3 regions of the Streptomyces sp. NPDC054834 genome follow, and region 3 is predicted to be linked to each of the others. Evidence: riboswitches for the same ligand, from Rfam matches in the RefSeq annotation. Region 3 holds a riboswitch; each other region holds the start of a gene.
What was found. Region 3 has a riboswitch for cyclic di-AMP ahead of ACWGJM_RS23845 (transglycosylase SLT domain-containing protein). Riboswitches for the same ligand answer to the same signal wherever they lie in the genome.
Positions count from the first base shown of each region.

Region 1: another riboswitch for cyclic di-AMP. It lies ahead of ACWGJM_RS25290 (NlpC/P60 family protein); the one in region 3 lies ahead of ACWGJM_RS23845 (transglycosylase SLT domain-containing protein).
Region 2: another riboswitch for cyclic di-AMP. It lies ahead of ACWGJM_RS38600 (M23 family metallopeptidase); the one in region 3 lies ahead of ACWGJM_RS23845 (transglycosylase SLT domain-containing protein).

Region 1 covers NZ_JBSGZV010000019.1:138,902-142,689, forward strand. The annotation lists gene ACWGJM_RS25290 (NlpC/P60 family protein) at 1-1,507, opposite strand, end outside; cyclic di-AMP (ydaO/yuaA leader) riboswitch at 1,516-1,686, opposite strand; gene ACWGJM_RS25295 (DUF1996 domain-containing protein) at 2,451-3,788, shown strand, end outside.
Region 2 covers NZ_JBSGZV010000044.1:32,002-35,789, forward strand. The annotation lists gene ACWGJM_RS38590 (HPr family phosphocarrier protein) at 1-66, shown strand, start outside; gene ACWGJM_RS38595 (GntR family transcriptional regulator) at 215-910, opposite strand; gene ACWGJM_RS38600 (M23 family metallopeptidase) at 1,125-1,895, opposite strand; cyclic di-AMP (ydaO/yuaA leader) riboswitch at 1,909-2,070, opposite strand; gene ACWGJM_RS38605 (M16 family metallopeptidase) at 2,307-3,695, opposite strand; gene ACWGJM_RS38610 (M16 family metallopeptidase) at 3,692-3,788, opposite strand, start outside.
Region 3 covers NZ_JBSGZV010000017.1:194,191-197,978, forward strand. The annotation lists gene ACWGJM_RS23835 (NAD(P)-binding domain-containing protein) at 1-454, shown strand, start outside; gene ACWGJM_RS23840 (HAD family hydrolase) at 668-1,498, shown strand; gene ACWGJM_RS23845 (transglycosylase SLT domain-containing protein) at 1,508-2,005, opposite strand; cyclic di-AMP (ydaO/yuaA leader) riboswitch at 2,009-2,194, opposite strand; gene ACWGJM_RS23850 (polyprenyl synthetase family protein) at 2,725-3,735, shown strand.

The DNA.
Region 1 (3,788 bases), on a different contig from region 3:
TCCCTGTGTTCGTGACGGGGCTGGGGGCGGTGACGGTTGCCGTGTTGGTGAGGGGGGCCGCGGCGGGGACCGCTCCGGTGTTCGCGACGGTGTTGGGGGCACTGAAGGCGCCGCTGTCCGTCAGCGGGTTGGGGACGGCGAAGGTGCCGGTGTTCGCGACGGGGTTGGGGACGGCGAAGGTGCCGGTGTTCGCGACGGGGTTGGGGACGCTGAAGGCGCCGCTGTCGGTGAGGGGGTTGGGGACGGCGAAGGTGCCGGTGTTCGCGACCGGGTTGGGGACGGCGAAGGCGCCGCTGTCGGTGAGGGGGTTGGGGACGGCGAAGGTGCCGGTGTTCGCGACGGGGTTGGGGACGCTGAAGGCGCCGCTGTCGGTGAGGGGGTTGGGGACGGCGAAGGCGCCGCTGTCGGTGAGGGGGTTGGGGACGGCGAAGGTGCCGGTGTTCGCGACCGGGTTGGGGACGCTGAAGGCGCCGCTGTCCGTGAGGGGGTTGGGGACGCTGAATGTTCCGGTGGCGGTCATGGGGGTCGCGCCCTGGGCGGCGACGCCCATGGACGGGGCGGCACCGACGGCTGCGCCGGCACCGGGGGACCCAGCCGTGGCGGCTGCCATGCCGGCACCGGCCATCGCGCTCCTCCCGGCCGCCGCACCTCCGCGGGCTTTCGCTTCACCCATGGCGGACAAGCCCCCACTGAGCCCGGACCACTGCCGGCGCAGCCACTCCTGCTCCGCGGGCTGAAGGGTCTGCTCGGGGTCGCCACGCCAAGCCTGTGGGGCGGGAGGCGCGGGCTCGGCCGCCGCGAGGGGAGCGGGCGCGCCCGGTTGGGCGATCCGGCGGGAGAGGAGGTCCCGGGCCGTGGCGAGCTTCTTCTGGTTCTTTTCCTTCGAGGCCAGCGGCGAGGACCGCCGCGGCTCGGCCGCGGGCAGCGCCAGGGGGGTCTCCTGCCGCGGTTCCGGCACGGCGGGCAGCGCGGCGACGGGCCCGGCCGTCAGCTCCGCCCTGGGACGGGCCGTCAGCTCCGGCACGGCGCGTCCGCCCGCCTGCCCGGAGGTCCCGGCGGTCAGCTCCGGCAGGATGCGCTCGGCCGCTTCCAACAGCTCTTTCGGGACCGGGACGTTGGAGCGCCGTCCGGCTGGGCGCTGTGACGTCCGGTCCGCCGGGAGTATGGCGGGGGAGGTGGGACCCAGTTTGGAGCGGGCCCCGGTCATCCACTGCCGGGCGATGTTGTCCAGACCGGCGGGGCTGGTCGGGCGCTGTGACGTCCGGTCCGCCGGGAGTACGGCGGGGGAGGTGGGACCCAGTTTGGAACGGGCCCCGGTCATCCACTGCTGGGCGATGCTGTCCAGAGCGGGATCGTTCCCCCTGTCCGACCTGCGGAGGCGCACACCACGACCGGGCGTTCCCCCCGATGTCGCGCGGGTCGCGTTGAAGTTCCCCGTGGCGCTCTCGGTCTGGTCGTAAAGGCTGTCGATTCGCTGCCGAACCTCGTCGCGGCTTTCGCGCGCCATGGGGGACGTACTCCTTCCGTGCTCCGCCTACCGGGTTAGCTGGCGGGTTCGGGCGGTCGATGGTGGAAGGCATGCCCTACGGCCCTGCCCCGTCGGGCGGTCGGGCCGATTCACCCCAAGTCGGTTGGGTCCCCGGCTCCGTTGCCCTGCGGGGACACCGGATTCGGCGGAGGCCGCGCGGCCCGGCGAGGTTCGCCGGGGGGAGCCGTGCGGTCTGGACGCCAACTTAACCAACTTGTGTGGCTGGTGTGAAGGTTGAAGCGCGGAATGTCCGATACGTAATTGTGATATTCATCTTGGCGCTCGTGGCCGTCCGGTGAAGGTGCCCGGAGGGGCGTGCGAAACCCCGCCTCACAACCGCATGATGACGCCTCATAACCGCATGATGACGAGCGCGGTGTCGTCGGTCGCCCCTCCCTCGGGAGCAACTCCCGCAGGACGGCGTCGGCGAGGTCCTCCGGGTCCGCGTCCCGGTGCCGCCGACGGCGTCGGCGAAATCTGGAATCCGCCGAGAAAGCGCCCGCCGGGGAGCTGAGGGAACTGCGCGATTCTGATTCCCGCAGGAAAAGGCCGCTTCCGGCCCCAGGCCGGTGATGGCCTGCCCCCTCGGTGCGCGGCGGCGATAGGGGGGGCCGTGTCACTGAGGGATTTCAGGGGTGCCTCGTTGCATTCTTTCCCGGCCTGACGAGTCTGAAGGCCTCGACGCAGACAAGGTCAAGTGTCCCGGAAGCCGGCCGGCCGCAGCCGGCCCGGCGTGACCGGCGTCTCCTGTGAGTTCACGATGAATCGGTGAGGTGCTTGAACACACCCGCGTCCGGCTCCGTATGGGACGGGGGCTTGCCATGCCGGGCCGGCCACGAGGTGTGGGAGTGGTTCTGTGGGACGCAACAGGCGCAGACGCCCGACAGGTGCACGGCGCGCGACGTTCGCCGCGGTAGCCCTGATGCTGGGCGGGGGTGGACTCGTCGCGGCGAACGTCTACGCCTCGGCGACCGAGGGCGGCACGGACGCCCGGGTGCTTCAGGCGGGCGGCTGGGGCTCGGGGTCGGCCACCATCGACTGCCCGGACGTCGGCAGCCGCCTGACCTCCGTGCCGGACGACGCCAGGGCGGACGTCGACCGCGAACTCGCCCTCCTGGACCAGCAGGTGTCCGCCGCCTACCAGCAACTCCAGGCGTCCGCGCAGGCCGTCAGGCAGGACCCCGGGTCCGCCGACGGCACGATCATGAACCCGCTCGAGGAGAAGCGGAGCGCGGCCATCGAGCGCATCGCCACCGCCATCGACAGTGTCGGCGACCGCCCGCAGGGGCTCGAGGACATGGCCGCGTGCACCCTGCGCCCGCCCGCCGAGCAGGGCGGCGCCGCGGGCAGCGGCGACCAGGGCGGCCAGAACAGCGGCACCCAGAACCAGGGCGGCGACGGCCAGAACGGCAACGGCGGCTCCGGCCAGGGCGGCAACGGCCCCGTGGCCGCCGACTACACGGACATCACCACCGTCCAGCCCGACGTCCGGACCCCGGCCCCGCAGGCCGACGCATCGCGCGGCACGTTCACCTCCAGCTGCGGCGTCAACGCGAACGGCCTGTTCAACTCCGACAATGTGATCGTCGCTCCCGGCGTCACCAACGGCGCCCACCACTTCCACGACTACATCGGCAACCAGGCCAACAACGCCTTCGCCAGCGACGAGGACCTCGCGAACGCCGACACGAGCTGCGTGGACCAGGGCGACAAGTCCACGTACTACTGGCCGGTGCTGCGCCTCCAGAACGGCACCAGGGAACGCGACGCGGACGCCCCCGGCGGCGGAACCGAGGGCAACGCCGGTCAGATCGTCACGCCGAAGGACGTCACGCTGACCTTCGAGGGCAGCGCCCGCGGCAAGGTCACGGCCATGCCGCGCCTGCTGCGCATCATCACCGGGGACGCCAAGGCCTTCGTCAACGGCCCCGCGAACGCCAACGCCTCCTGGAGCTGCACCGGCTTCGAGGACCGGCAGCTGAAGGACAAGTACCCGCTGTGCCCGTCCGGCAGCGACGTGGTGCGCACGTTCCGGTTCCAGAGCTGCTGGGACGGGCGGAACATCGACAGCGCCAACCACCGCACCCACGTGGCGTTCGCCGACGCCGAGGGCAAGTGCCCGGGCGGCTTCCAGGCCATCCCGCAACTCGTGCAGCGCATCGTGTACGACGTCACGGCACCGAGCCTCCAGGACGGCGGCCGGACGCATCCGCTGTTCTCCGTGGACTCCTTCCCGGAGCAGCAGCACAAGCCGGTCACG
Region 2 (3,788 bases), on a different contig from region 3:
GCCGCCCTGGACCGGCTGGCCAAGCTGGTCTCCGAGGGACTCGAGGAACTGCCCGAGACCGTCTGAGCGCACACCGCACAGAACGGTGGAGCCGCGTCGCCCCTTTCGGGCGGCGCGGCTCCACCGTTTTACCGGGAATTCCGGGAGCGCCATGAATTCAGGCAGCGGAAAATAACCCCCGCCGAATTGCTCCTCTTTGTATACGGCGCCCGTGTTAATGCCGCAGGCTCGGAATGTTTACGGCTTGTTGCGAAGTCCTCACGCGTTCCGGGCGGTCGGTGCCGCCGGTGAAACGCAGCCGGTGCGCGGCCGTCGCGCGTTCGGTGTGCAGCGCCGTGATCGCCCTGGCGCGCTCGCCCTCGCCACGCGCCACCGCGTCCACGATGGCGCCGTGCTCGGTCCAGGACTCCACCGGGTCGGCGGGCGCCTCCACCGTGTACATCCAGGCGATCTTGTGCCGCAGCTGGGTCAGTACGGAGGTCAGGGCGTGGCTGCCGGAGGCCTGGGCGAGCGTCTCGTGGAACCAGCCGCCCAGGGAGCGCAGGTCGTCGCTGTTGCCCCGGCGGGCCCGCTCCTGGCCCAGCCGCACCAGGCCGCGCAGCACCTTGAGATGGGCCTCGGTGCGCCGCTGGGCGGCCCGGGCGGCACCGAGCGGCTCCATCAGCATGCGCATCTCCAGCAGGTCGGCGGCCTCCTGCTCGGTCGGCTCGGCGACGCACGCGCCCGCGTGCCGCCGGGTCACCACGAAGCCCTCGGCCTCCAGGGTGCGCAGGGCCTCCCGGACGGGGACGCGCGAGACGCCGTAGCGGCGGGCGAGGAGTTCCTCCGTGAGGCGGCTGCCGCGCTCGTGGACGCCGGCCACGATGTCGTCCCGGATCGCCGTGCATACCGAGTGCGCCGGAATACGCATGACCGACCTCCGCCTTAATCCCCGTGAAACGTCGCCGATGGACGCGCGTTCCGTGACTCTATTGCAATGAGCGGGAATTTCCGACGGCGGGTCGGAATCCATGGATATTTTTTGGACAGCGAGGGGTGACGGGGCGCACGGAAACCACAAAAGCCCCGGCTCGTGGACCGGGGCTTCGGGTGGGGGTGGGTCTCCTGGCGGGAGTGCGCCTTCGTCAGACGTTCACGCCGTGCTTGCGGAGGTAGGCGACAGGGTCGACGTCGGAGCCGTACTCGGGGGTGGTGCGGGCCTCGAAGTGGAGGTGCGGCCCGGTGGTGTTGCCGGTCGCGCCGGACAGGCCGATCTGCTGGCCCGGGACGATCTTCTGGCCCACCGAGACGCCGATGGAGGACAGATGGCCGTACTGGGTGTACATGCCGTCGGCCATCTTGATCACGATCTGGTTGCCGTACGCCCCGCCCCAGCCGGTGGACACCACTGTGCCGGAGCCGACCGCGTGGACCGCGGTGCCGCTCGCGGCGTGGAAGTCGATGCCGGTGTGCGAGCCGGAGGACCACAGGGAGCTGCTGGCCTGGTAGCCGGTGGAGACGTAGGACCCGGTGATCGGCGCCACGAACGCGTTGAGCCGCTTGCGCTCGGCCTCGCGGGCCGCCCGCGCCTTGGCCTCGCGCGCCTTTTCCGCCTGCTCGCGGGCCTGCTCGGCGGCCTTCTTCCGCGCCGCCTCCTCGGCCGCCTTCAGGTCGGCGGCCTCCTGCTGGGCGGCCGCCTGGGCGTCGATGTGCTCGGGGACCGATTCGCTGATGGCGATGACCGGGGTGAGGGCGGTCTGCTCGGGCGCCGGCGCGGGCTCGGCGGCGAGCGCCGGGGCGGCGAGGCTGCCGACGGCGCCGGTGGTGGCGAGGACCGCGACGCCCGCCGCGCGGGCGGTGGTGCGGTGCATCCGGCTGGGACGGCGGTGCTTCCCGGTGGCGCGGGTGAACGCCATGAAGTGGCTGGTCCTTTCCTTCCTTCTCGCCTACCGGGTTAGCTGACGGGTTCGGAGCAGGAAGGTCTCCTACGGGCCCCCTCGCGGTGTGCGCGGGCGTCCGATTCACCCCAAGGGACGATGGGTCCCCGGCTCCCCTGGCTCGCGCCGTACGGGGACTCGGCGATCGCTGTCCGGTGCCGCGGGTGCGGCGCACTGCCTGACGAACAGCCTGGACGACGCTAAGGGCCACGACTTTCAATCCTCAAACGCAACAGGGTTTTTGTAGTGCACGCCACAGGGCAGACAGGCAACCTCCGCCCCAATTCGGACATCTGGGCAGAGACATGGGAGACGGACCCGGGGAACACCGTGGGGCCCCGGTGATCCATCGTCACCGGGGCCCCACGCGCGCGTGCCGCTGTCGCTCGCCTACTCGGCCGGCACGACGGAGACCTCGCCGATGCCGAGGGCCTCGACCGGCTCCTTGATCTGTGCCGCGTCCCCGACCAAGATCGTCACCAGACGGTCCACCGGGAAGGCGTTGACGACCGCAGCGGTGGCCTCCACCGTGCCGCTCGCGGCGAGCTGCCGGTACAGCGTCGCCTGGAAGTCCTCGGGCAGGTGCTGCTCCACCTGGTCGGCCAGTGTGCTCGCCACGGCCGCCGCCGTCTCGTACTTCAGCGGCGCCACCCCGACGAGGTTCTGCACGGCCACGTCGCGCTCGGCGTCGGTGAGCCCCTCCGCGGCGAGCGTGCGCAGCACCGTCCACAGGTCCTGGAGGGCGGGACCGGTGTTCGGGGTGTCCACGGAGCCGCTGATGGCCAGCATCGAGGCGCCGTTGCCCTCGGGGCCGGACCTGAGGACCTGCCCGAACGCGCGGACGCCGTAGGTGTAGCCCTTCTCCTCGCGCAGGACGCGGTCCAGGCGGGAGGTGAGGGTGCCGCCGAGGCAGTAGGTGCCGAGCACCTGGGCGGGCCACACACGGTCGTGCCGGTCGGCGCCGACGCGGCCGATGAGCAGCTGGGTCTGGACGGCGCCGGGGCGGTCGACGATGACGACGCGTTGGGTGTCGTCGGCGGTCACCGGCGGCACCGGGCGCGGCTGGGCCGCGGAGCCGCTCCACGCGCCCAGGGTCTCGCCGAGCAGCTCGTCGAGGTCGATGCCGGTGAGGTCGCCGACCACGACGGCGGTGGCGGTGGCGGGCCGCACGTGCCGCTCGTAGAAGGCGCGGACGGCCGCCGAGTCGATCTTGGCGACGGTGTCCTCGGTGCCCTGGCGGGGCCGGGACATGCGCGAGGTGGCCGGGAAGAGCTGCCGGGACAGCTCCTTGGCGGCGCGGCGGGAGGGGTTGGCCAGCTCGTGCGGGATCTCGTCGAGGCGGTTGCGCACCAGCCGCTCGACCTCGCCGTCGGCGAACGCGGGCGCTCTGAGGGCGTCGGCCAGCAGCCCGAGCCCCTTGGCCAGGCGGGAGGCCGGGACCTCCAGGCTGAGGCGGACGCCGGGGTGGTCGGCGTGCATGTCGAGCGTGGCGCCCGCACGCTCCAGCTCGGCGGCGAACTCCTCGGCCGAGTGCTTGTCGGTGCCCTCGGAGAAGGCCCGCGCCATGATCGTGGCGACGCCGTCCAGGCCGGCCGGCTCGGCGTCCAGGGGCGCGTCCAGCAGCACCTCGACGGCGACGACCTGCTGGCCGGGGCGGTGGCAGCGCAGGACGGTCAGGCCGTTGTCCAGCGCGCCGCGCTCGGGCGCGGGGAACGCCCACGGCCTGGCCTCGCCCGCCTGGGGCTGCGGGTGGAACTCCATCGCGGCGAGCTCGCTCACTTGTCCGCCTCCTCGTTCTCGTTCTGGTCGGCGCGCGTCTCCACGGTGGCCTCGGCCTCCGGGTCCTCGGGAACGTCCACGTCCTCGGTCTGC
Region 3 (3,788 bases):
CCGCTTCCTCCCGGCCCGCACCCGCCACTACCTGGTCCGCCGCGTCCTCGGCCCGCTCGGTGCCTGGTGGCTGCGCGACCGCTTCGAGGGGAAGGTCGAGGTGGAGGAGGTCGAGCGGGTGGCCGGCGCGGACGCCTCCGGCGGCAGCCCGGTCCTCACCGTCCGCACCCACGCCGGGCGAACCACCCAGGTCCCCGCCGACCATGTCATCGCGGCCACCGGCTACCGCGTGGACATCGCGGCCATGGACTTCCTCGGCCATGAGCTGCGCACCCGGCTCACGGTGAGCCGGGGGACGCCCCGTCTGGGTGCGGGATACGTCTCCTCCGTCCCCGGGCTGTACTTCACCGGCCTGCCGGCGGCGTCGTCGTACGGCCCGGTGATGCGCTTCGTCTGCGGCACCGAGTTCGCCTCGCCGCGCCTGGCCAAGCACCTCGCGGCGGCACACGGCTGACGGACTACTGCTCCTCCGCCGCCGCCCGCTGCCCGCTGCCGGGCCAGGAAGTCCTGGATCAGTTCACGCCGGACACCATGACGGGCAGCGGGCGGCCGGGGAGCTTCGGGATGCGCCGCGCGCCTCGACACCGTCATCAAGGAGTCCCTGGGCACCAGTTGGGGCTGAAAACAGCGGTGAGTCGTGGGGGCGCGGTGTCCGTATTCTCTGATCATGGCCGCACCCCCCGCATATTCCCCCCCGACATCCCCCGCGTTTTCGCTCGTCGCGACCGATCTCGACGGAACGCTCCTGCGTGGCGACGACACCCTCTCCGACCGCTCCCTCGCCGCCCTCGCCAGGGCCGGGAGAGCGGGCGCCCGGCACCTCGTGGTGACCGGGCGCCCGGCGCCGCGGGTGCGGCCGCTGCTCGACGACCTCGGCTGCACGGGGCTCGCCGTGTGCGGACAGGGTGCGCAGGTGTACGACGCCGGCGCCCACCGCCTGCTGTGGTCGGTCACCCTGGACCGGGAGCTGGCGGAGACCGCGCTCGGCAAGATCGAGGCAGAGGTGGGGGAGGTGTACGCGGCCGTCGACCAGGACGGGGTGGACGGGCTCACGCTCATCGAGCCCGGCTATCTGATGCCCCACCCCACCCTGCCCGCCGTACGGGTCCGGCGGCGCGACGACCTGTGGTGCGAGCCGATCAGCAAGGTCCTGCTGCGGCATCACGCCCTGTCGGACGACGAGTTGGCCGCCACGGCCCGTGCGGCCGTGGGATCGCTGGCGACGGTGACCATGTCGGGGCCGGGGACCGTCGAGCTCCAGCCGTGCGGCGTCAACAAGGCGACCGGGCTGGCGCTGGCCGCCGACCACCTCGGGCTGAGCGCCGAACGGGCCATCGCCTTCGGGGACATGCCCAACGACATCCCGATGTTCGACTGGGCCGCCCACGGTGTGGCGATGGCCAACGCCCACCCCGAGCTGAAGGCGGTGGCCGACGAGGTCACTTTGTCGAACGAGGACGACGGCATCGCCGTCGTCCTCGAAAGACTCTTCCCCTGAGCGGGGCGGTCAGTACGCGCCGAACACGTTGTCGATCGAGCCGTAGCGGTGGGCGGCGTAGTTGCAGGCGGCCGTGATGTTCGCGACCGGGTCGTAGATGTTCCACGAGGTGCCGGCCACGTGGTAGCTGGCGAACGTGGGGTCGATGACCTGGAGCAGGCCCTTGGACGGGATACCGGCGGCCGCGTTGGAGTCCCAGAGGTTGATGGCCACCGGGTTGCCCGACGACTCGCGGATCACGTTGCGGTAGATGCCGTTGTACGTACCCGGGATGCCTTTCTGCGCCATGATCGCGAGCGACTCGCGGATCCAGCCGTCGAGGTTGTTCGAGTACGCGACCGTGGTGGCGGCCGCGGGGGCGGCCGTCGGGGCGGCCGTGGTGGTGGCCGCGGAGGCGCTGGTCGCGCCGATCAGCGGGAGGGCGAGCACGGCGGCGCCGGTGCCGGCGACGGCGAGCTTGCGGGCGAGGCGGGCGAAGGGGGCACGGTGCTGAGCGGCAGCAGACATGTCGAAGTTCCTCTCCGTCGCCTGCGAGGTGAGCTGTCGGGTTCGGGCTGGGAGGTGCCCGGCCGTGCCGCCCGAAGGGCGGTACGGCTTAACCCCGAGCCGTTCCGGGACGACGGGTGTCGCCCGGACCGGCGGCAAACCTGGGTCCCCCGCTCCTGCCGTCGTGAATGAGTTCGTCGATGGGTGTGACGGGCGGCGGCAGGATTCGGCGTTCCGCCCGACGGCCGGGAACGTATGCGAGAGCACATGTCCTGAACAAGCGTCGGATTCACACAAAGTCCTAGTTGACCTTGTTCTGAGGCGTATGGGGTGCTTGATCCTTTGCGTCTGCCAACCCTCAACTGGCCAATGGCGGCAAGCGGTCTGCCGGTGTCGGGGGGTGGGGTGCTCCGATCGGCCGACGTGACCCAATTCACGGAATGACAATCGCGGCAAATAGGACATGAAGGGCGCCGTATTGGGTAGCGCATCGGGCGTGGGAGCGGAAGGTGAACTGCTCCAAGCGGCGCAGTCATGTCGTACTTCCGGGTAAGTCGATAAATATCTGTGCTTATCGACCGATTGAAAACATAACGGGCGTGATCCGATAGCGCCCGGCCTGTAACAGTGGGCGCCCTCGGTGATCGAAAGCTGACCGGATACGCTGACTTGAGTGAGGGCAGCGACCTATCGACAAACCGTGTAATCGCCAGCAGGCACCAGCAGACAGGAGACCCCTCGTGACCGTCGTCGGGCCGTTCGGGCTTAGCGTGCGGGACCAGGCTCTGGAAGCCGATGTCCAGGCCGGATTGGCGGCTGTCGAGGAGGGACTGCTCGAAGCCACCAAGAGTGAGGTCCCCTTCATCACCGGGGCCGCCCAGCACCTCGTGCGGGCGGGCGGGAAGCGGTTCCGGCCGCTGCTCGTGATGCTCGCGGCGCAGTTCGGGGACCCGTACGCGCCGGGAATCGTGCCCTCGGCGGTCGTCGTCGAGCTCACCCACCTCGCGACGCTCTACCACGACGACGTCATGGACGAGGCCGCGGTGCGCCGCGGAGTGGACAGTGCGAACACCCGCTGGGGCAACTCCGTCGCCGTCCTCACCGGCGACTTCCTCTTCGCCCGCGCCTCCCAGATCCTCGCCGACCTCGGCCCCGAGGCCGTACGGGTGCAGGCCCTGGCGTTCGAGCGGCTGGTCACCGGGCAGATCCTGGAGACGGCGGGGCCGCAGGACGGCCGCGACCCGGTGGAGCACTACCTGGATGTCCTCGGCGGCAAGACCGGGTCGCTGGTGGCGGTCTCCTGCCGCTTCGGCGCCATGATGTCCGGGGCCGACGAGACGGTCGTGGACGTCCTGACCCAGTACGGCGAGAGGCTCGGCGTGGCCTTCCAGCTCGCCGACGACGTGCTGGACATCGCCTCCGACTCCCACGAGTCCGGCAAGACCCCGGGCACCGACCTGCGCGAGGGCATCCCCACCCTGCCCGTGCTGCGCCTCAGGGAGCGGGCGGCCCGGCTGGGGCTGGCCGAGGACATCGCCCTGTGCGACCTGCTCGACTCCGACCTGACCGACGACGCCCGGCACGCCGAGGCGCTGGCCGCGCTGCGCGCCCACCCGGCGCTGGAGCAGGCCCGCCGGGACACCGTGCGCTACGCGGAGGACGCGCGGGCGGCGCTGGCGCCACTGCGGGAGTGCGACGCCAAGGCGGCCCTTTTGCAGCTGTGCGACGCGGTGGTGCACCGGGCCGGGTAGTGCCCGGGGTTTCCCTGGCCCATGCTGGAGGCTGCCGCCCCCAGACCCCCGCT